DNA from 3 places in the Methylobacterium aquaticum genome. Region 2 is predicted to be linked to each of the others. Evidence: predicted binding sites of a transcription regulator. Region 2 holds the regulator's gene; each other region holds the start of a gene.

Region 1 (6,317 bases), 820 kb from region 2:
GCCAGCGGCTTCAGCCCTCGCCCACCCGCGGCATGGGCGTTTCGCCCGGCAACGCCCGCAGCAACCCGAGCCGCCGCCCGCGCCGGGCCGGTGCCCCCTCCGCGTGGGCCCGCTCGATATTGCCGTAGAACTGGTCGGCGCTCGCCTCCCAGGTGTAGCGCAGCGCCTCCGCGCGGCAGGCCTCGCGCGGGATCGCGAGGGCCGCGCGAGCCGCCGCACCGAGATCGTGGTCGAGAACCCCGACTGCCGTGCCGCCGATCACGTCGAGCGGGCCGGTGACCGGATAGGCCGCCACCGGCAGCCCGCTCGCCAGGGCCTCCAGGAGCACGATGCCGAAGGTGTCGGTCAGGCTCGGGAAGACGAAGACGTCGGAGGCCGCATAGACGCGGGCCAGGGCCTCGCCGGTGAGCGTGCCGAGGAAGCGCGCCGCGGGAGCGATCCCGGCGAGCCGCGCCCGGTCCGGCCCGTCGCCGACGACGAGCTTGGTGCCGGGGAGGTCGAGGCGCAGGAAGGCCTCGACGTTCTTCTCCACCGCGAGCCGCCCGACGAACAGGAAGAACGGGCGGGGCAGGCCCGACAGTGCCTCCGGCAGTAATTCACCGTCGCGGGGGCGAAACAGCTCGGTATCGACGCCGCGGGTCCAGCGCATGAGCCGGGTGAAGCCGCGCCCGGTCAGATCACGCTCCAGGGACGGCGTGCTCACCATCGTGCCGCTCGCCGCACCGTGGAAGCGGCGCAGGCACGCATAGCTCCAGCGTTCCGGCACCGGCAGGCGGGCAGCGAGGTATTCGGGGAAGCGGGTGTGGTAGCTCGTGGTGAAGGGCCGCCCCTGCGCCAGGCAGACCCGGCGGGTGGCGAGCCCGATCGGCCCCTCGGTGGCGATGTGGACGTGGGTCGGCGCGAGAGCTGGGAACCGGGCGGCGACGCCGCGGGCGGTGACGAGCGAGAGCCGGATCTCGGAATAGCCCGGCAAGGGCACGCTGGCGAAGTCCAGCGGCGTCAGCATCACCGGGTCGTGGCCGCGCCGGCGCCCCGCCGCCATCATGTGCTCGAGGGAGCGGACGACCCCGTTGACCTGGGGATGCCAGGCATCGGTCGCGACGAGGAGCCTCACGCGACCGCCCGGGTGCCGGCGACGGAAGGGGCGGGCAAGGGCGCGCGGGCGGCGGACGCCAGTTCCTCGACCGGGGTGCCGCGGGAGGTGAGGGGCTGCCCCGCCTCGGCATGGGCCCGCTTCCACTCGGCGAAGCGGATCACCTCCATCGTGCCGTCGTAATGCTCGACCACCGCGGTGCAGGATTCGACCCAGTCGCCGGTATTGAGGTAGTGCAGACCGTCGACCATGCGGCTCGCCGCGTGGTGGATATGGCCGCAGATCACCCCGTCGGCCTCGGCCCGGCGGGCCTCGGCGATCAGGAACTCCTCGAAGCGGCCGATGAAGTTGACGGCGTTCTTGACCTTGAGCTTGGCCCAGGCCGAGAGCGACCAGTAGGTCAGGCCGAGGCGCCGGCGCACCCAGTTGAGATGGGTGTTGACGAAGAGCGCCGCCGTGTAGGCGCCGTCGCCGAGCAGGGCCAGCCAGCGGGCGTGGCGGACCACGAGGTCGAACTGGTCGCCGTGGATGACGAGGTAGCGCTTGCCGTCCGCCGCCTCGTGCAGCACCTGATCCTGGATCTCGATGCCGCCGAAATGCATGTCGAGGAAGTCGCGCAGGAACTCGTCGTGGTTGCCCGGCACGTAGACGAGGCGAGACCCCTTGCGCACCTTCCGCAAGAGCTTCTGCACCACGTCGTTGTGCGATTGCGGCCAGTACCAGCCCGAGCGCAGCTTCCAGCCGTCGACGATGTCGCCGACGAGGTAGATTTCGTCGGCATCGACCTCGCGCAGGAAGTCGAGCAGCAAATCGGCCTGGCAGCCCTTCGTCCCCAGATGGAGATCCGAGAGGAACAGGGTTCGCACGCGAAGCGCGTCGGCGTCCTCGGCCACGTGCATTCTCCTTGGCGGCGTCTCGCGCCAGCCAAACCCTATTCGCGTATCACTTTGATGACGCGGGGACGGAGCCGGACACCACCGCCGGGGGCGGCAAGCCGGAATCCATTGGCGAAGGCTTAACATCCACCATGCGGATCGCGCAGGTCAGACGCCCGAGCAAACCTCTATCTCGGCCGTGCCGATCCGTGGTTCTGACAGGACGCCCCGCCGCGCCTCGCGGCCGGCCTCTCCCCCGCTTCTCCGCAAGAAAAGCACCACGCCCATGGCAGCCCCCCTCGTCGTCCCCGGCCGGTCGGTCACCGGATCTGGCGCGTCGGGCCGCGCGGCCGCGCGACCCTATCTGGGGATCGGGCTGAAGGTTCTCTCGGCGCTCGCCTTCACGCTGATGTCCGCCGGGGTGAAGGTCCTGGCCGACCGGTTCCCGACCGGCGAGATCGTGTTCTTCCGCTGCTTCATCGCCATCGCGCCGCTGCTGCTGTGGCTGCGCTGGCAGGGCGGGGTGATCGACGCCGTGCGCACGCAGAACCTCAAGGGCCACGTGCTGCGCAGCATCATCGGGGCCTGCGGGATGTTCGCGGGCTTCGCCGGCCTCTCCTACCTGCCGCTCTCCGACGCGGTGGCGATCGGCTACGCCTCGCCGATCCTCGTCGTGGTGCTGGCGGCCGTGGTGCTGCGCGAGCGGGTCCAGGCCTATCGCTGGGCCGGCGTCTCGGTCGGCTTCCTCGGGGTGCTGATCACGCTCGCCCCCCATCTCGAGTTCGGCGGATCGAATGGCGGCGGCGCCGCCGGCGCCCTGTTCGCGATCCTGGCCGCGGCCTGCTCGGCGGCGGCCACCATCCAGGTGCGCAAGCTCACCGGCACCGAGCGCACCGGCGCCATCGTGCTGTACTTCTTCCTGTTCACCTCGCTGCTCGGCCTCTCGACCCTGGCTCTCGGCTGGAAGATGCCGGGCTGGTCGGATCTCGCCCTGTTCGTGGTCGTCGGCGTGCTCGGCGGCATCGGCCAGATCCTGCTCACCGAGAGCTACCGCCACGGCGACGCCTCGCTGGTCGCGCCGTTCGAGTACACCACCATGCTGTGGTCGGTGCTGATCGGCTGGTTCGTGTTCGGCCAGCTTCCCACGGCCGCGATCGCGGTCGGCGGCGGCATCGTGGCGGCGGCCGGCGTGTTCGTGGTCTGGCGCGAGCGGCGCCTGGTGGTGGAGCGGGCCCGCGAGGCGGCGGCCGGCGGGGCGCGGGCGGGCTGAAGACGGGCCGTTGACGCCCCCGCTCGCTCGCCCTTACTCCGGGGGATCGCCGATCGGCCCGCGATCGCCGGGCCCAGCAGGAAGCGCCCCATGCCCGCATGCCCCCGCCCCACAGGAGCACGCTCGTGAAGTCCGAGGGCGGGCACGCGACCGCGCCGGTGGACCTGCGGCTCTACGGCCTCCTCGATGTCGGGGTGTGCGGCGGCGACGCCGAGCACCTCGCCCGGATGGCGGCGGAGGCCGCGGCGGGGGGATGCACCCTGCTGCAATACCGCGAGAAGACGATCGCCAACGCCCGCGAGACCGTGGCGCGCCTGCGCCGGATCCACGCGGCTCTCCAGGGCACCGGCGTGCCGCTCCTGATGAACGACCGGGTCGACCTGGCGCTGGCCGCCGGCCTCGAGGGCGTGCATCTCGGCCAGGAGGACCTGCACCCGGCCGATGCGAGGCGCCTCCTGCCCCGCGGCGCGATCATCGGGCTCACCGTCAAGAACGCCGCCCAGGCCGACGAGCTCTATCGCCTGCCGGTCGATTACGCCTGCATCGGCGGCGTCTTTTCCACCACCAGCAAGAACAACCCGGACCCGCCGGTCGGGCTCGACGGGCTCAACCGCATCGTCTTCCGGGCCCGCCTCGCCCGTGGCGGCAACCTGCCGGTCGGGGCGATCGCGGGGATCGACCGCAGCAACGCCGCGGCGACGATCGGGGCGGGGGCGGACGGGATCGCGCTGATCTCGGCCCTGTTCGGCACCGGCCGCGACGTCGAGGCGCGGGCGCGCGACCTGCGCGGCGTGATCGACGGGGCGCTCGCCGCCAGAGGTTCGGCATGATCGGGTGTCGCACGATCGGAGGCCAGGCATGATCGCCGTCACGATCGCGGGCTCGGATTCCGGCGGCGGCGCCGGCATCCAGGCCGATCTCAAGACCTTCTCGGCGCTCGGCGTCTACGGCGCCAGCGTGATCACCGCGCTCACAGCCCAGAACACCCGCGGCGTCCAGGCGATCCACGACGTCGAGCCCGAATTCGTCGCCCGCCAGATCGAGAGCGTCTTCACCGACCTCGACGTGAAGGCGGTGAAGATCGGCATGCTCTCGCGCATCCCGACGATCGCGGCGGTGGCCGAAGGCCTCGCCCGCCATGGCGCCGGCCTGCCCCTGGTCCTCGATCCGGTGATGGTGGCGACGAGCGGCGACCGGCTGCTCGCCGACGACGCGGTCGAGGCGCTGCGGGTCAAGCTCGTGCCCCACGCCGCCCTGCTGACCCCGAACCTGCCCGAGGCCGCGGTGCTGCTGGGGGAGGGGATCGCGACGACCGAGGCCGCGATGCTCGACCAGGGACGGCGCCTCCTGGCGCTCGGGCCCCGGTCCGTCCTGATGAAGGGCGGCCACGCGGCCGGGCCGGACAGCGTCGATCTGCTGATCGGGCCGGGCGACCATGTCCTGCGCCTCGAAGGTCCCCGCATCGCGACCCGCAACACCCACGGCACCGGCTGCACGTTGTCCGCGGCCATCGCCGCCGGGCTCGCCCGCTCGCTCACGCTGCCGGAGGCGGCGCGGGCCGCCAAGGCCTACCTGAGCGCGGCGCTGGCCGCCTCGGACCGGATCCGGATCGGGCACGGCAACGGTCCAGTGCATCATTTCCACGCCTGGTGGGGCTGACGCACCAACTCCCCGGAATCTCCCTGCGCGGCCGGATGAACCCTTGCGCCCATCCCGCGATTGCGTTTGATGGAGCGTACGGACGTTCGGAATGCGGAACGCTTCGTGACGATCCAGCGGGGTTCAAGGGCGGGCGATGGGTGTCGAGCGGGGGCGGGAACGCGGCAAGGACCTGTTGACCGGGGCACAGGTGCTGTCGGGGCAGCTCGGCAAGACCATCCAGCGCCTGCGCAAGGCCTACAACCTGTCGCTCTCCGAATTGGCCGAGCAGTCGGGCGTCGCGAAGTCGATCATCAGCCAGATCGAGCGCAACGAGACCAACCCGACGCTCGCCACGATCTGGCGCCTGAGCCAGGCCCTCGACGTCTCGATCGAGCGGGTGCTCGCCACCGGCGACGAAGAACCCTTCATCGAGAAGTCGTCCCGGGCCGACACGCCGATCCTGGTCTCCGACGACGGACGGATGCGGCTCGCCATCATCGGCTGGATCAAGACGGTCGAGTGGCTGCAATGGTACGACCTCTCGGCCGATCCCGGCGGGGTGCTCGATTCCGACGCCCACCAGCGCGGCTCGGTCGAGTGCCTGTCGGTCACCGAGGGCGAGTTCGAGGTCGACGTGGCCGGGGCGATCCAGCGGGCCCGGGCCGGCGAGACTCTGCGCTACCGCTGCGACCGTCCCCACACCGTGCGCTGCGTCAGCGACATGACCGGGCGCGCCATCATGGTGGTGATCATGAAGGCGGCGGTGATGGAGTGAGGGGATAGCCCTCAGGCGGCCCGGCCCATCGTGAAGTCGACATGGACCGAATCGAACGGGAAGCTGACCCGGTCGTCCGCCACGCGTTCCACGACCCCGGCCTTCGCCAGGGCGTCGATGTCGGCCTGCACCTCGTCGGCGTCGCGGCCCAGCCGATCCGACAGGGCCGACAGCGACTGCGGCTCATGGCCGACCAGGGCGCGCAGCAACGTCCATCGGCGCGGCGTCATCACGGTCCAGAGCTGCTCGACCGAGGCGAAGGAGATGAAGGCGCCCTGCTTCTCGCCACGGAACGCTGCGCTCAACCGGGCCTGAGTCTCCGCGATCCCGGAGACACCGATGGTCACGGTCCTCATGACGGGCTCCCCCTCTCCTCGATCCGACCCGCGACCTCATCCTGAGGTGCTGGCGATCGAAGATCGCATTCGACCGCAGGGAGCCTCGAAGGAGGGCTCCAGAAGTCTCGGCAATCCCTGGAGCCCTCCTTCGAGGTCAGTCGATCTTCGATCGACTGACACCTCAGGATGAGGTCGCGATAGGGAATGGAGGACCACGACTCGTTTCAACGTCGCAAGGCTACGTCATCCCCCGGCGTTGATCCACCGCACCAGATCCGCCAGCACCATCGACAAGGCCCGATCCAGCCCGTTCGCCGCCACCGGG
Region 2 (6,317 bases):
CGAGGCGCTGGCACCGTTCCGGCGCCAGGGGCTCGGCCTTGCCATCGACGATGTCGGGGCCGGCCACGCGACGTTGCGGCATGTGCTCGACCTGGCGCCGGAATTCATCAAGCTCGACATGAGCCTGATCCGGGCCATCGACACCCATTCCGCCCGCCGGGCCCTGACCGAGGCGCTGACGGGCTACGGACGGCGCATCGGCTGCGAGATCGTCGCCGAGGGGGTGGAGACGCAGGACGAATACGCCGTGCTGCGGGGCATCGGCGTGACCCGGGTCCAGGGCTTCCTCACCGGCCGGCCGATGCCGCTCGCCGCCGCCGCCGCCCTGCCGCTCGCCGGCGCCGGCGCCGGGGCGTGGGTACGGCGGGCGGGGTAACCCCTATCCGAGCCCGCGCTCCCGCAGCGCTCCGCCGATCTCCTCGAGGACGCCTGGGTCCTCGATGGTCGGCGGCATCGCCCATGCCTCGCCGTCGGCGATCTTCTTCATCGTGCCGCGCAGGATCTTGCCCGAGCGGGTCTTGGGCAGGCGCCCGACCGTGAGCGCCAGGCGGAAGGCCGCGACCGGGCCGATGCGCTCGCGCACCAGGGCCACCAACTCGCGCTCGATCGCGTCCGGACCTTTCGCCACCCCGGCCTTCAGCACCACGAAGCCGCAGGGCGCCTCGCCCTTGAGGCTGTCGCGGATGCCGATCACCGCGCATTCGGCGACCGCCGGATGGGAGGCCAGCACCTCCTCCATGCCGCCGGTCGAGAGGCGGTGGCCGGCGACGTTGATGATGTCGTCGGTGCGGCCCATCACCGAGACGTAGCCGTCGCGGTCGAGGAAGCCGGCATCCGAGGTGTTGTAGTAGCCCGGATAGGTCGTGAGGTAACTTTCGCGGAACCGCTCGTCCTGCTGCCACAGGGTCGGCAGGGCGCCGGGGGGCAGCGGCAACCTGACGGCGATCGTCCCCATCGTGTCGGGGGGCACGGGCGTGCCGGATTCGTCGAGCACCTGCACGTCCCAGCCCGGCATCGGCACGGTCGGGCTGCCGTGCTTGACCGGGAGCGCGCCCAGGCCCACCGGGTTGGCGGCGATCGGCCAGCCGGTCTCGGTCTGCCACCAATGGTCGATCACCGGCACTCCGAGAATCCGCTCGGCCCACGCGACGGTGTCGGGGTCGGCCCGCTCGCCGGCGAGGAACAGGGTGCGGAAATGCGAGAGGTCGTGGCCCTGCATCAGCCGGGCCTCCGGGTCCTCCTTCTTCACCGCCCGGAGCGCCGTCGGCGCCGTGAACAGGGCGACCGCGCCGGTCTCGGCGATGACGCGCCAGAACGCGCCGGCATCCGGCGTGCCGACCGGCTTGCCCTCGTAGAGCACCGTGGTGCAGCCATGCAGCAGCGGCCCGTAGACGATGTAGGAATGGCCGACCACCCAGCCGACATCGGAGGCGCACCAATAGGTCTCGCCGGGGGCGACGCCGTAGAGGTTCGGCATCGACCAGGCGAGGGCGACGAGATAGCCGCCGGTGTCGCGCACCACGCCCTTCGGCTTGCCGGTGGTGCCGGACGTGTAGAGCACGTAGAGCGGATCGGTGGCGGCGACGGGGATGCAGGGCGCGCGGCGGCCGGCCGCCTTCGCCTCCGCCAGGACTTGCGCCCAGTCGCGGTCGCGCCCCGCCTCCATCGCGGCAACGCCTTGCGGCCGCTGGAGGATCAGGCAGGCGTCGGGCTTGTGCGACGAGAGCCGGCAGGCCTCGTCGAGGAGCGGCTTGTAGGCGACGACCCGACTCGGCTCGATGCCGCAGGAGGCGGCGAGCACCACCTTGGGCGCGGCATCCTCGATCCGGGCGGCGAGTTCCCGGGCGGCGAAGCCCCCGAACACCACCGAATGCACCGCACCGATGCGGGCGCAGGCCAGCATGCCGAACAGTGCCTCGGGCACCATCGGCATGTAGAGCACCACCCGGTCGCCGCGCCCGACGCCGAGATCCTGGAGCACGGCGGCGAGCGCCGCGACCTCGTCGAGAAGCTCGGCATAGGTGAACCGGCTCTTGGTGCCGGTGACGGGGGACTCGTACAGGATCGCCGCCTGCTCGCCCCGCCCTGCCGCGACGTGGCGGTCGACGGCGTTGTGGCAGGCATTGACCTCCGCGCCGGGAAACCAGCGGCCGTAGACCCCCGCCTCGGGGTCGAAGACGCGGGCGGCGGGTCTCACCCAGTCGATCGCCTCGGCGGCTCGCGCCCAGAAGGCCTCCGGGTCGCGCTGCCAGGCGGCGTAGGTTTCCGGGTAGCGGCTCGGGCTCGCCATGGCGTCTCCTCCTGCCGCTCGTCTCACGGGGCGGCCTCACCACCCAGATAGGATAGGCCCCGTCCCCGCCGGAAGTCGAACTTTCGTAAGGATGCCGGGCGGATTGATCGCCCGGCCGCGGCGGGTACTCTGGCGCCGCAGCGAGCAGGACGACCCATGACCGGCGCGACGATCTACGATACCGGCCTCGACCGGAACCCGGCCAACCACCAGCCGCTCACGCCGCTCACCTTCCTGGAGCGGGCGGCGACGGTGTTTCCCGACCATACGGCGGTGATCCACGGGACGCTGCGGCGCAGCTACCGCGACCTCTATGCCCGCTCCCGGCGCCTCGCCTCGGCCTTGAGCGCCCGCGGCATCGGGCGGGGCGACACGGTGGCGGTGATGCTCGCCAACACCCCGGCGATGATCGAGTGCCATTACGGGGTGCCGATGGCCGGCGCGGTGCTCAACACCCTCAACACCCGGCTGGATGCCGCGATCATCGCCTTCTGCCTCGACCACGGCGAGGCCAAGGTGGTGATCACCGACCGGGAATTCGCCCGCATCATGGGCCCGGCGCTGGCGCAGGCCGGGGTCAAGCCCCTGGTGATCGACTACGACGACCCGGAATACGACGGCCCGGGCGAACGCCTCGGCGCGATCGAGTACGAGGATCTTCTCGGCGAAGGCGACCCCGCTCATGCCTGGGCGATGCCGGGCGACGAGTGGGACGCGATCACCCTCAACTACACGTCGGGCACCACCGGCGACCCGAAGGGCGTGGTCTACCACCATCGCGGCGCCTCGCTGCTCGCCGTCGGCAACGTGGTGGCGGGCCATCTCGGCCGGCACCCGGTCTATCTGTGGACCCTGCCGATGTTCCACTGCAACGGCTGGTGCTTCCCCTGGACCCTGTCGGTGGTGGCCGGCACCCATGTCTGCCTGCGCCAGGTGCGGGCGAAAGCGATGTACGACGCCATCGCGGATCACGGCGTGACGCATCTGTGCGGCGCGCCGATCGTGATGTCGCTCCTGATCAACGCCCCGGAGGCCGAGCGGCGGGACTTGCCCAACCGCGTCTCGTTCCTCACCGCGGCGGCGCCGCCGCCGGAAGCGGTGCTCGCCGGCATGGCGGAGGCGGGGTTCGACGTGACCCACGTCTACGGGCTGACCGAGACCTACGGCCCGGCGGTGGTGAACGAGTGGCATGCCGACTGGAACGCCCTGGGCAAGGACGAGCAGGCCGCGCGCAAGGCGCGCCAGGGCGTACGCTACCCGCCGCTCGAGGCCCTCGACGTGCTCGATCCGGAGACGATGCAGCCGGTGCCCGCCGACGGCGAGACGCTCGGCGAGGTGATGTTCCGCGGCAACGTGGTGATGCGCGGCTACCTCAAGAACCCGGCGGCCACCGAGGCCGCGTTCAAGGGCGGCTGGTTCCATTCGGGCGATCTCGGGGTGAAGCACCCGGACGGCTACATCCAGCTCAAGGATCGCTCGAAGGACATCATCATCTCAGGGGGCGAGAACATCTCGTCGATCGAGGTCGAGGAGGCCCTGTTCAAGCACCCGGCGGTGGCCGCCGCCGCCGTGGTCGCCAAGCCCGACGAGAAATGGGGCGAGACGCCGTGCGCCTTCGTCGAATTGAAGGGTTCCGAGATGGTCTCGGCCGAGGAGCTGATCGGCTGGTGCCGCCAGTCGCTCGCCGGCTTCAAGGTGCCCAGGCACGTGGTCTTCACCGAACTGCCGAAGACCTCCACCGGCAAGGTGCAGAAATTCGTCCTGCGGGAGATGGCGAAGGCGTTGTGAGCGCTTGATCGGTTGGCTTTTCCGCAGGCCTCAAACCCACAGGGTCATTCCGGGGCCGCGACAGCGGAGCCCGTAATCCAGAAACTCGGATGGTGAAGGATAAGGCGGAACGCGACCCGCCATTGTCTGAGAGCCTGTTTGACTTGCGAAATTCGGCTGTAACGACCTTTTCCATCCCTCTCGCGACCTCATCCTGAGGTGCGACTGAAAGGAGCCTCGAAGGAGGGCTCCAGATGTCCTCGCGATCCCTGGAGCCCTCCTTCGAGGTCAGTCGATTTCAATCGACTGACACCTCAGGATGAGGTTGTGTGTGGGAGTAAATGCTTGAGTCAATCAAACAGGCTCTGAACCATCCGCGGTTCTGGATTCCGGGCTCCGCTATCGCGGCCCCGGAATGACGCGGAGGGTTTGAAATCCGTGGAGACCAGTCAGTCACCTGAAGGCCCGTCACGGCTCCAGCGCGAACATCTCGTCGAACGAATATCCGGAACCCCGCACGGTGCGGATCGGGTCGCTGTCGCGGCCGCGGTTGATCGCCTTGCGCAGGCGGCCGATATGCACGTCGACGGTGCGCTCGTCGATGTAGACGTCGTGGCCCCAGACGCCGTCGAGCAGCTGCTCGCGGGAGAAGACCCGGCCGGGGCTCTGCATCAGGAATTCGAGCAGCTTGAACTCGGTCGGGCCGAGATGCAGCTCGCGGCCGTCGCGGCGGACGCGGTGGCTGACCCGGTCGAGCTCGATGTCGCCGGCGACGAGCAGGTCGGCGACGTGGGCGGGCTTGGCCCGCCGCAGCAGCGCCCGCACCCGGGCCAGCAGTTCCGGCACCGAGAACGGCTTGACGATGTAGTCGTCGGCGCCGGTGGCGAGCCCCCGCACCCTGTCGCCCTCCTCGCCCCGCGCCGTCAGCATGATGACCGGCAGCCGCTCGGTCTCGCGGCGGGCGCGGATGCGCCGGCACAATTCGATGCCGGACAGGCCCGGCATCATCCAGTCCAGGATGACGAGGTCGGGGATCTGCTCGCGCAGGCGGATATCCGCCTCGTCGCCCCGGGCGACGGCGTCGACCTCGAAGCCCTCGGCCTCGAGGTTGTAGCGCAGGAGGAGGGTGAGGGCCTCCTCGTCCTCGACGATCAGGATGCGGGTACTCATCGGGGCACTTCGGGGGGCACTTCAGGCGGGGCCGAAGGCGCCCGCCGGGCCTTGAGGGCCCGGACGGGCGTCGATCCTCAGGCCGCGGGCGGGGTGTCGAGGGTGGCGAAGCTCGAATGGTCGTTCTTCGGACGCTCGGTCGACAGGGTTTCGCCGGTGGCGAGGTAGTGGATGGTCTCGGCGATGTTGGTGGTGTGGTCGCCGATGCGCTCGACGTTCTTGGCGCAGAACAGGAGATGCGTGCAGAACGTGATGTTGCGCGGATCCTCCATCATGTAGGTCAGGAGCTCGCGGAACAGCGAGGTGTAGAGCGCGTCGATGCCGCCGTCCCGGGCCCAGACGTCGAGGGCCGCGACGGTGTCCTGGGTGGCGTAGGCGTCGAGCACGTCCTTGAGCTGGCCCTGGACCAGCTCGTTCATGTGCTCCACGCCGACGACGATCTTCTGGAGCTGGACCTGGTCGGCGATGGCGACGACGCGCTTGGCGACGTTCTTGGCCAGATCGCCGATGCGCTCGAGGTCGCCGGAGACGCGGATCGCCGAGATCGTCTCGCGCAGGTCGATCGCCATCGGCTGGCGGCGGGCGATGAGGAGGATGGCCTTCTCCTCGATCTCGCGCTGCAGCCCGTCGAGGCGCTGGTCGGTGGCGATCACCGCCTGGGCGAGGGCGGAATCGCGGCGCAGGAGCGCCTGGCCGGAATCGGCCACCATCTTCTCGGCGATGCCGCCCATCTCGGCGATGCTGCGCCGCAGGTTCTGCAGCTCCTGATCGTAGGAGGTGACGATGTGGCTCGACATGGGAGACTCCCCGCGGAAGAGGTGGGGCCTACGACGTGCGCCGGTCCGGCAGCCGGACCGACGCAATGACGACTTTGGACCTCAGCCGAACCGGCCGGTGATGTAGTCCTGGGTCTGGCGCTTCGACGGGTTCATGAACAGCCGGTTGGTTGGCCCGAACTCGACCAGCTCGCCGAGATACATGAAGGCGGTGAACTGCGAGATGCGCGCCGCCTGCTGCATGTTGTGGGTGACGATGGCGATGGTGAACTCGGAGCGCAGCTGCTCGATCAGTTCCTCGATGCGGCCGGTCG
Region 3 (6,317 bases), 3.2 Mb from region 2:
AGCGCCTCGGCCGCGGTCGAGGGCACGGGGGCCCGCGTCGCGGCGCTCGTGGCGGTGAACGCGCTCGGGCGGGTCACGGTCGGGGACGGGCCGCATTTCTGGGCCGGGCCGTTCGAGGAGGGGGCCGAGTTCGGGGGCCTGGGCCCCGCACCGACCATCCCGCCCGACGCCTTCGCCTGGCCGAGGAAGCCGATGCCGGGCGCCAACACCACCATCGCGGTGGTCGCGACCGACGCCCGCCTGACCAAGGCCGAGGCCCGCCGCCTCGCCGTGACGGCGCAGGACGGCCTCGCCCGGGCGATCGTGCCGGCGCACACGCCCCTCGACGGCGACCTGGTCTTCGCCGCGGCGACCGGCGCCGTGCCGCTCGCCGATCCGGTCGGGGATCTCGCGCGCTTGGGTGACACGGCGGCGCGGGTGCTGGCGCGGGCGGTGGCGTTGGGGGTCTACCACGCGAGCGCCCTGCCGGTGGCGGGGGCGCAAGCCGCGTGGCGGGAGCGGTTCGGGAGGTGAAGGATGGCGTTCCCAACGCTGGCGCTTGGCGGGCGGCTTGTTTGTTGTCTCTCCACCTCCGACCCACCGCGTCATTCCGGGGCCGCGTAGCGGAGCCCGGAATCCGGACACTCAGGTGATGCCGAACGAAGCGGAATGCTCTCAGTTCTATCCTGGACCATCCGCGCTTCTGGATTCCGGGCTCCGCTGCGCGGCCCCGGAATGACGTCGTGGGCATGAAGACTGTCGAGAGAGTGAGGCAGTCTCCGAGGCTTCCATTCCTTATTCTCAGAACTGATACCGCAAACCCGCCGTCACCCCGTGTGCCACCCCCGCCCGGGTGCCGATCGCCGCCTGGTAATCCAGGCGCCAGCCGAGATTCTCGGTCAGGCTGCCCTGGAGGCCGGCACCGGCGGTGACGTAGTCCGACTTGAGGAACGGGATCGCCGCGGTCGCGACGGCCATCGAGTTCTGGACGCTGGCGAGACGGAACAGCCCGGCGCTCTGCTGCGGCCCGAGGCCGAGATTGTAGGCCACACGCACCGAGGGGACGATGCCGCCGAAGCCCGTATAGGCCAGTTCGGCACCGAAGCGGGCGGTGGTCTGGAGCACCGTGAGCCCGCCATAGGCGACGTTGTTGCCCGCCGCCCCCGTCTCGGTGAAGCCGCCGACCCGAGCCGAGAGGTGGCTCAGGCCCGCGAAGGGCATGAGGCGGACGGCGTCGCGGTCGAGGATCAGGCCGGCCTCGCCGTCGAGCGCCAGCGCGGTGGCGGAGGTCCTGGCCTCGGCGGTGAGCCCGTAGGCGGCCGGACGGCGGATGCCGGCGAGGTCGATGATCGGCGCGCCGCCGACGATGCCCTGCGCGTAGAAGGTCGGGCCGTAATAGCCGCCATAGGCCGCGACCGTGAAGGCGCTCTGGTCCTGCCGGAACCCTTGCGGCCGCGAGAGCGAGCCGCCGCCCCCGCCGATCGCGAGGCCGGCCCGCCACGGGCCGGTGAGCGGCAGGTCGAAGCCGGCCGAGCCCTGCGCGATGGTGCGGTCGAGGGACAGGCCGCCGTTGCGCGGCTGGTCGGCGAAGACGACATCACCGCCGACCCAGAGCGCCGGGCCGGACGCGCTCCACGCCCCCTGGCCGGGAAGGCCCGCGCTGCGGCGGAGCGCCGAGAGGTGGTCCTGCACGCCCCGCATCGCCGAGGCCGCGACGCCGATCGCGCCGGCCCCGAGACCCTGGAGGACCGTCGGCGCCGTCGCCTTCATCACCGCGAGCGAGAGCGGATCGACGTAGGTCGGCAGGGTCAGCCGGTAGGCGAGCAGGATGTTGTCGTTGTTGATGCCGGCGTCGTAGGGCTGGCCGTTGATGACGCCCTGGCGGGTCAGGAAGTCGTTGTCGTTGCCAACGAGCAGGAAATAATCGTTGGGCGCCCGCTCGCTCAGGACCGGGACGAGGCCCATCGCCTCGATCTTCTCCGGCAGCGTGGTCTGGCTCGCCGGGTTGGTGGAAAGGTTCATCCCGAAGCGGTTGAGCTGCACCGGGTTGAGCAGGTTGACGACCTCCCGGCTCTGCACCGGGGTCAGGCCGGCCCGCAGGGTGCCGTTCGGCGCGATCGGGGTCGTGCCGTCGTAAGCCGTGCCGGCGATGTTGGTCGCGCCCGCGGTGTCGACGAAGAGCACGCTCTTGTAGACGATCGGCGTGGTGTTGCCGGAGCCGAGCCCGTTCGAATCGCGCGACAGAACCAGGAACTGGGTGTCGTTGAGCGCCAGCATCTCGCTCTGGGCGGCGGTGCGGTTGGGCGCCCCGCCATTGCCGCTCTGCTGGTAGGCCGGCAATTGCAGCACGTATTCGCGGCTCGGCGCACCCGGTGTCGGGGTGCCGGAGACGTCGTAGTAGAGGATGCGGGTATTGGTCCGCTGCTGCTGGTTTGCGCCCGAATCCTGGAGCGTCGCGCTCTGCAGGATAGCGACGAGGCCGCGCCCGTCCGGCGTCAGCGCCAGCGCCTCGAGGCCCTGGTTGTTGCGCCGGCCGGTATCGGGCGGGTTGAGCGAGTTGAAGTTGAGCTGGCCGTTCGTCACCGGCTGGAGCGCCGCCGGGATGCCGATCAGGCCCTGGAGCCGGCCGTCGCGGCTGAAATAGTAGATGTTCGGGCCGTACTCGTCGCTGACGTAGAACGAGCCGTCGAGGCGGCGCGCCAGGCCCTCGGCGTCGAGGCTGATGCGCCCGGCGCTCGGGCCGGCGGCGGCGGAGGGCAGCACGGCGCCGAGCTGGCGGGTGGTGCCGGCGCCCGGATCGAGGCCGCTGAACAGCTGGCCCCTGGCATCGGTGAGCACGATGCCGCCCTCCGGCGTCAGGGTGATCTGGCTTTGCGAGCCCGTCGCCTGCGGCAGGGCCGACGTGCCGGCATAGGGGGTGAAGCTCACGTTGAAGCGGTTGAGCCGGCCGGCATAGTCGCTGAACAGCCCGCCATCGGGGTTGTTGTAGCCGCGGTCGGGCAGCGTGTAGAGCGTGCCCGAATAGGTGTCGCCGCTGCGCCGCCAGGTCGAGAGATCGACGGCGAGCGAGGAGAACGAGCCGAGGGAATCGCCGCGGAAGTCCCGGGTGGTGGCCGGCAGCCGCCCCACGCCCTGGAGGCCCTGGTTGACGACCGTCGCGCCGCCGACCTCCACCGAGACCGGCCCGTCGACGGGCTGGAGGTTGGGCACCCGGACCGACTGGGCCTGCGCGAGCCCCGCGCCGGCGATGAGGCCGCCGGCCGCGAGCGCGGTGCGGATGGAAAGAACGGTCACGATTCGCCCCCGGGCTGACTTTGCGGCAGGGATGGGGCGGATCGGTGACAGTCGCATGACGGTGTGTGGCCCATCCGCACCGAATGGAACCCGATGCGGCGCGCGGACCTCAGGTGTGTCGACCCTACGGCTGACCCGATGTCGAACGCATTTTCACAGGAACCACCCTGCACAGCTTGAAAGCCCAGTCGATGACCACCACCTCAGGTAAGGCGGCATCAACTCTAGGAGATTCACATGCCTAATAAGAAGCCTGGCACCAACACCGGAAATGACGGAGGAATTTTTCGTGAGGTCGGCCCTCGCGGTGGTGAACGTAATAATTTTGCAACAGTCCCCGACAACAAGAGATTACCCCCGACCACGACCCCAGGAGGACAGTGGAAACAAGTAAAGAGGACTCCAGATAGCGATAGATGATTATTAATAGATAAATATTAATCAATAAGGATAGATTATATACTAAAAAACTGGCATTACCGGTCTATATGCTCCTCTTAAGACCCCGTGCCCGAGCTATCCCTTGCGGCACGCGGGTCACATCTGCGTAGAGCATCGTGGCGTCACTCGGCGCACCATGGCATGAGCGCAACGACGCAGCCGAAGCTACGTGGGAAGCGCGAAAGGCGATGGGGCAGTGAGCTACCTGGTGGTCTTTCTCGGGGCCGGCCTCGGCGGGGCCCTGCGCCACGGCGTCAATCTCTGGGCCGCGCGGGCGGGCAGCGGCTTCCCGTTCGGCACGATGGTGATCAACATCCTCGGCTCGATCATGATGGGCGTGCTCACCGGCTGGTTCGCCGCCCGGGGCGGGGGGCCGCAGGGCTTGCGGCTCTTCCTCACCACCGGCGTGCTCGGCGGCTTCACCACCTTCTCGACCTTCTCGCTCGAGGCCTTCCTGCTCTGGGAGCGCGGCGCGCACGCGGCGGCTCTCGCCTATGTGGGAGGGTCGGTGGCGGCCGGCCTCGTCGGCGTCGGCGTGAGCCTCCTGGTGCTGCGCCAGCTCGCGTGAGGCGGGTGCCGGACGCACCTCGCGCGCGTCGACCCGGTTGACAAGCGGGGGGATCGGGGGCGGAGTCCGCCTCACGATGAGCGACACCGCCCCCCGCCCAGAGGCCGAGAAGCCCCGCATCGCCATCACCTACTGCACCCAGTGCAACTGGCTGCTGCGGGCCGGCTGGATGGCGCAGGAGCTGCTCTCGACCTTCCGCGACGCCCTCGGCGAGGTGGCGCTGATCCCGGGCACCGGCGGCACCTTCGCGATCACCTGCGGCGACGCCCTGATCTGGGAGCGCAAGCGCGACGGGGGATTTCCCGACATCAAGACCCTCAAGCAGCGGGTGCGCGACCGGATCGAGCCCGGCCGCGACCTCGGCCACGTCGACAGGGCCTGACGCCTTGACCATGCCGCGCCGCCGGCGCGCCGCCAGGACGGAGCGCCGGGACAGAGCCATGAGGAGTGCGCCATGATCCGCCGCCGGCTGAACGCCCTGCGGCGGGACGGGCTGTCGACGCAGGTCTACCTCGTCGCCCTGGCGATCGCGCTGATCGGCCCCGGCCTGATCTTCACCGCCGTGCTGCTCGGCCGCTACGCCGCCCTGGAGCGGGTGCGCTTCGAGCAGGATGCCCGCGAGAGCGTGCGCGGCATCGCGCTCAGCATCGACCGGGACATGGCCGGGCTGGTCTCGGTGCTCCAGACCCTGGCGGCCTCGCCGCGCCTGCGCCAGGAGGGTTTCGGGCATCACGGGCTCGCCGGCTTCGAGATCCAGGCCCAGGCGGTGACCGAGGCGACGGGCTTCCGCCTGTCGCTGCGCCGGCCGGACGGCACCCAGCTCGTCAACACCGCCCTGCCCCACGGCGCGCCGCTGCCGCAGGACCCGCATCCCGAGGATGCCGCCGCCCTGGCGACGCGAAAGCCCGTGATCGGCGACGTCCGGGCCGGGGCGCCCGGCCGGGCGCCGACCTACGACGTGGCGGTGCCGGTGATGGTCGCGGGCGTGCCGGCCTACGTGCTCAGCCTCACGGTGCCGGTGGCGCGGCTGCACCAGATCCTGGTCCAGGACCTCGCGCCGGGCTGGACCACCGCGATCATCGACCGCCGGGGCCTGCTGCTCGCCCGCTCGGAGGACCATGCCACCCTCGCCGGCCAGCCGATGCAGGCGTCCTTGCGCGGCTCCCCGACCGGCGCCGCCGGCATCTGGGAGGGGACCGACCGCCGCAAGCGGCCGGTCCTCTACGTCGAGACCACCGCGACCGCCTCGGGCTGGACCGTCGGCGCCAGCATCCCCAGGCAGCAGGTCGAGGCGCCGTTGCATCACTGGATCCTGGCCTTCGGCGGGTTCGGGCTCCTGGCGCTGGCGGTGTCGTCGATCCTGGCGGTGAAGCTGTGGGCGCGGGTCGCCGAGCCGTTGCGCCACCTCGCCCAGGCCGGCGGCGCGCTCGCCGTCGGCCAGCCGGTGCCCCGGGTCTCGACGCCGATCCGCGAGATCCGCCAGCTCGCCGACGTCCTGGCCGACGCCTCGCAGAGCCTGCGCCGGCGCATCGCCGAGCGCGACCAGGCGCTCGAGCAGCAGAGCCGCAGCCTCGCCGCCCTGCGCGAGAGCGAGGCGCGCTTCCGCCACATGGCCGATTCCGCCCCGGCCCTGATCTGGATGACCGACGAGGCCGGCGAGATCGTGTTCGCCAACCTCCATTACGATTACCTGTTCGGCCGCTCGACCGAGACGCTGGCCGGGGGGCGCTGGCGCGAGGTCGTCCACCCGGACGACCTGCCCGGCTTCGCGGCGGCGTTCGAGGACGCCTTTTCGGCACGCAGGCCTTTCCGCCACGCGATGCGGGTGATCGACCGGCACGGGGCGACGCGCTGGATCCTGTGCGAGGGGGTCGCCCGCCTCGACGATCACGGCCGCTTCCTCGGCTATACCGGCTGCAACGTCGACATCACCGAGGCCAAGGACGCGGAGACGGCGCTCCGCGAGGGCGAGGAGCGCCTGCGGCTGGCGCTCGCCGCCGGCCGGCTCGGCACCTGGGAGATCGATCTCGCCTCC

The links. Region 2 encodes PhoB, which activates phosphate uptake and scavenging genes when phosphate is short. Its sites were predicted from a motif close to TGTCATNNANCTGTCAT; they were not measured.
Region 1: a site for PhoB is predicted at 2,033-2,049, ahead of F1D61_RS10465 (UDP-2,3-diacylglucosamine diphosphatase). Genes of this name have one in related genera too.
Region 3: a site for PhoB is predicted at 3,318-3,334, ahead of F1D61_RS24305 (esterase-like activity of phytase family protein). Genes of this name have one in related genera too.

What each region holds. Positions count from the first base shown of each region.
Region 1 covers NZ_CP043627.1:2,331,618-2,337,934, forward strand. The annotation lists gene F1D61_RS10460 (glycosyltransferase family 4 protein) at 11-1,114, opposite strand; gene F1D61_RS10465 (UDP-2,3-diacylglucosamine diphosphatase) at 1,111-1,986, opposite strand; gene F1D61_RS10470 (DMT family transporter) at 2,255-3,238, shown strand; gene thiE (thiamine phosphate synthase) at 3,364-4,068, shown strand; gene thiD (bifunctional hydroxymethylpyrimidine kinase/phosphomethylpyrimidine kinase) at 4,097-4,897, shown strand; gene F1D61_RS10485 (helix-turn-helix domain-containing protein) at 5,034-5,654, shown strand; gene F1D61_RS10490 (MarR family transcriptional regulator) at 5,666-6,010, opposite strand; gene F1D61_RS10495 (ABC-type transport auxiliary lipoprotein family protein) at 6,236-6,317, opposite strand, start outside.
Region 2 covers NZ_CP043627.1:1,511,930-1,518,246, forward strand. The annotation lists gene F1D61_RS06665 (sensor domain-containing phosphodiesterase) at 1-376, shown strand, start outside; gene F1D61_RS06670 (propionyl-CoA synthetase) at 380-2,290, opposite strand; gene F1D61_RS06675 (acyl-CoA synthetase) at 2,447-4,078, shown strand; gene phoB (phosphate regulon transcriptional regulator PhoB) at 4,526-5,227, opposite strand; gene phoU (phosphate signaling complex protein PhoU) at 5,305-6,024, opposite strand; gene pstB (phosphate ABC transporter ATP-binding protein PstB) at 6,106-6,317, opposite strand, start outside.
Region 3 covers NZ_CP043627.1:5,325,223-5,331,539, reverse strand. The annotation lists gene F1D61_RS24310 (P1 family peptidase) at 1-513, shown strand, start outside; gene F1D61_RS24305 (esterase-like activity of phytase family protein) at 781-3,273, opposite strand; gene crcB (fluoride efflux transporter CrcB) at 3,911-4,282, shown strand; gene F1D61_RS24295 (SelT/SelW/SelH family protein) at 4,359-4,664, shown strand; gene F1D61_RS24290 (sensor histidine kinase) at 4,737-6,317, shown strand, end outside.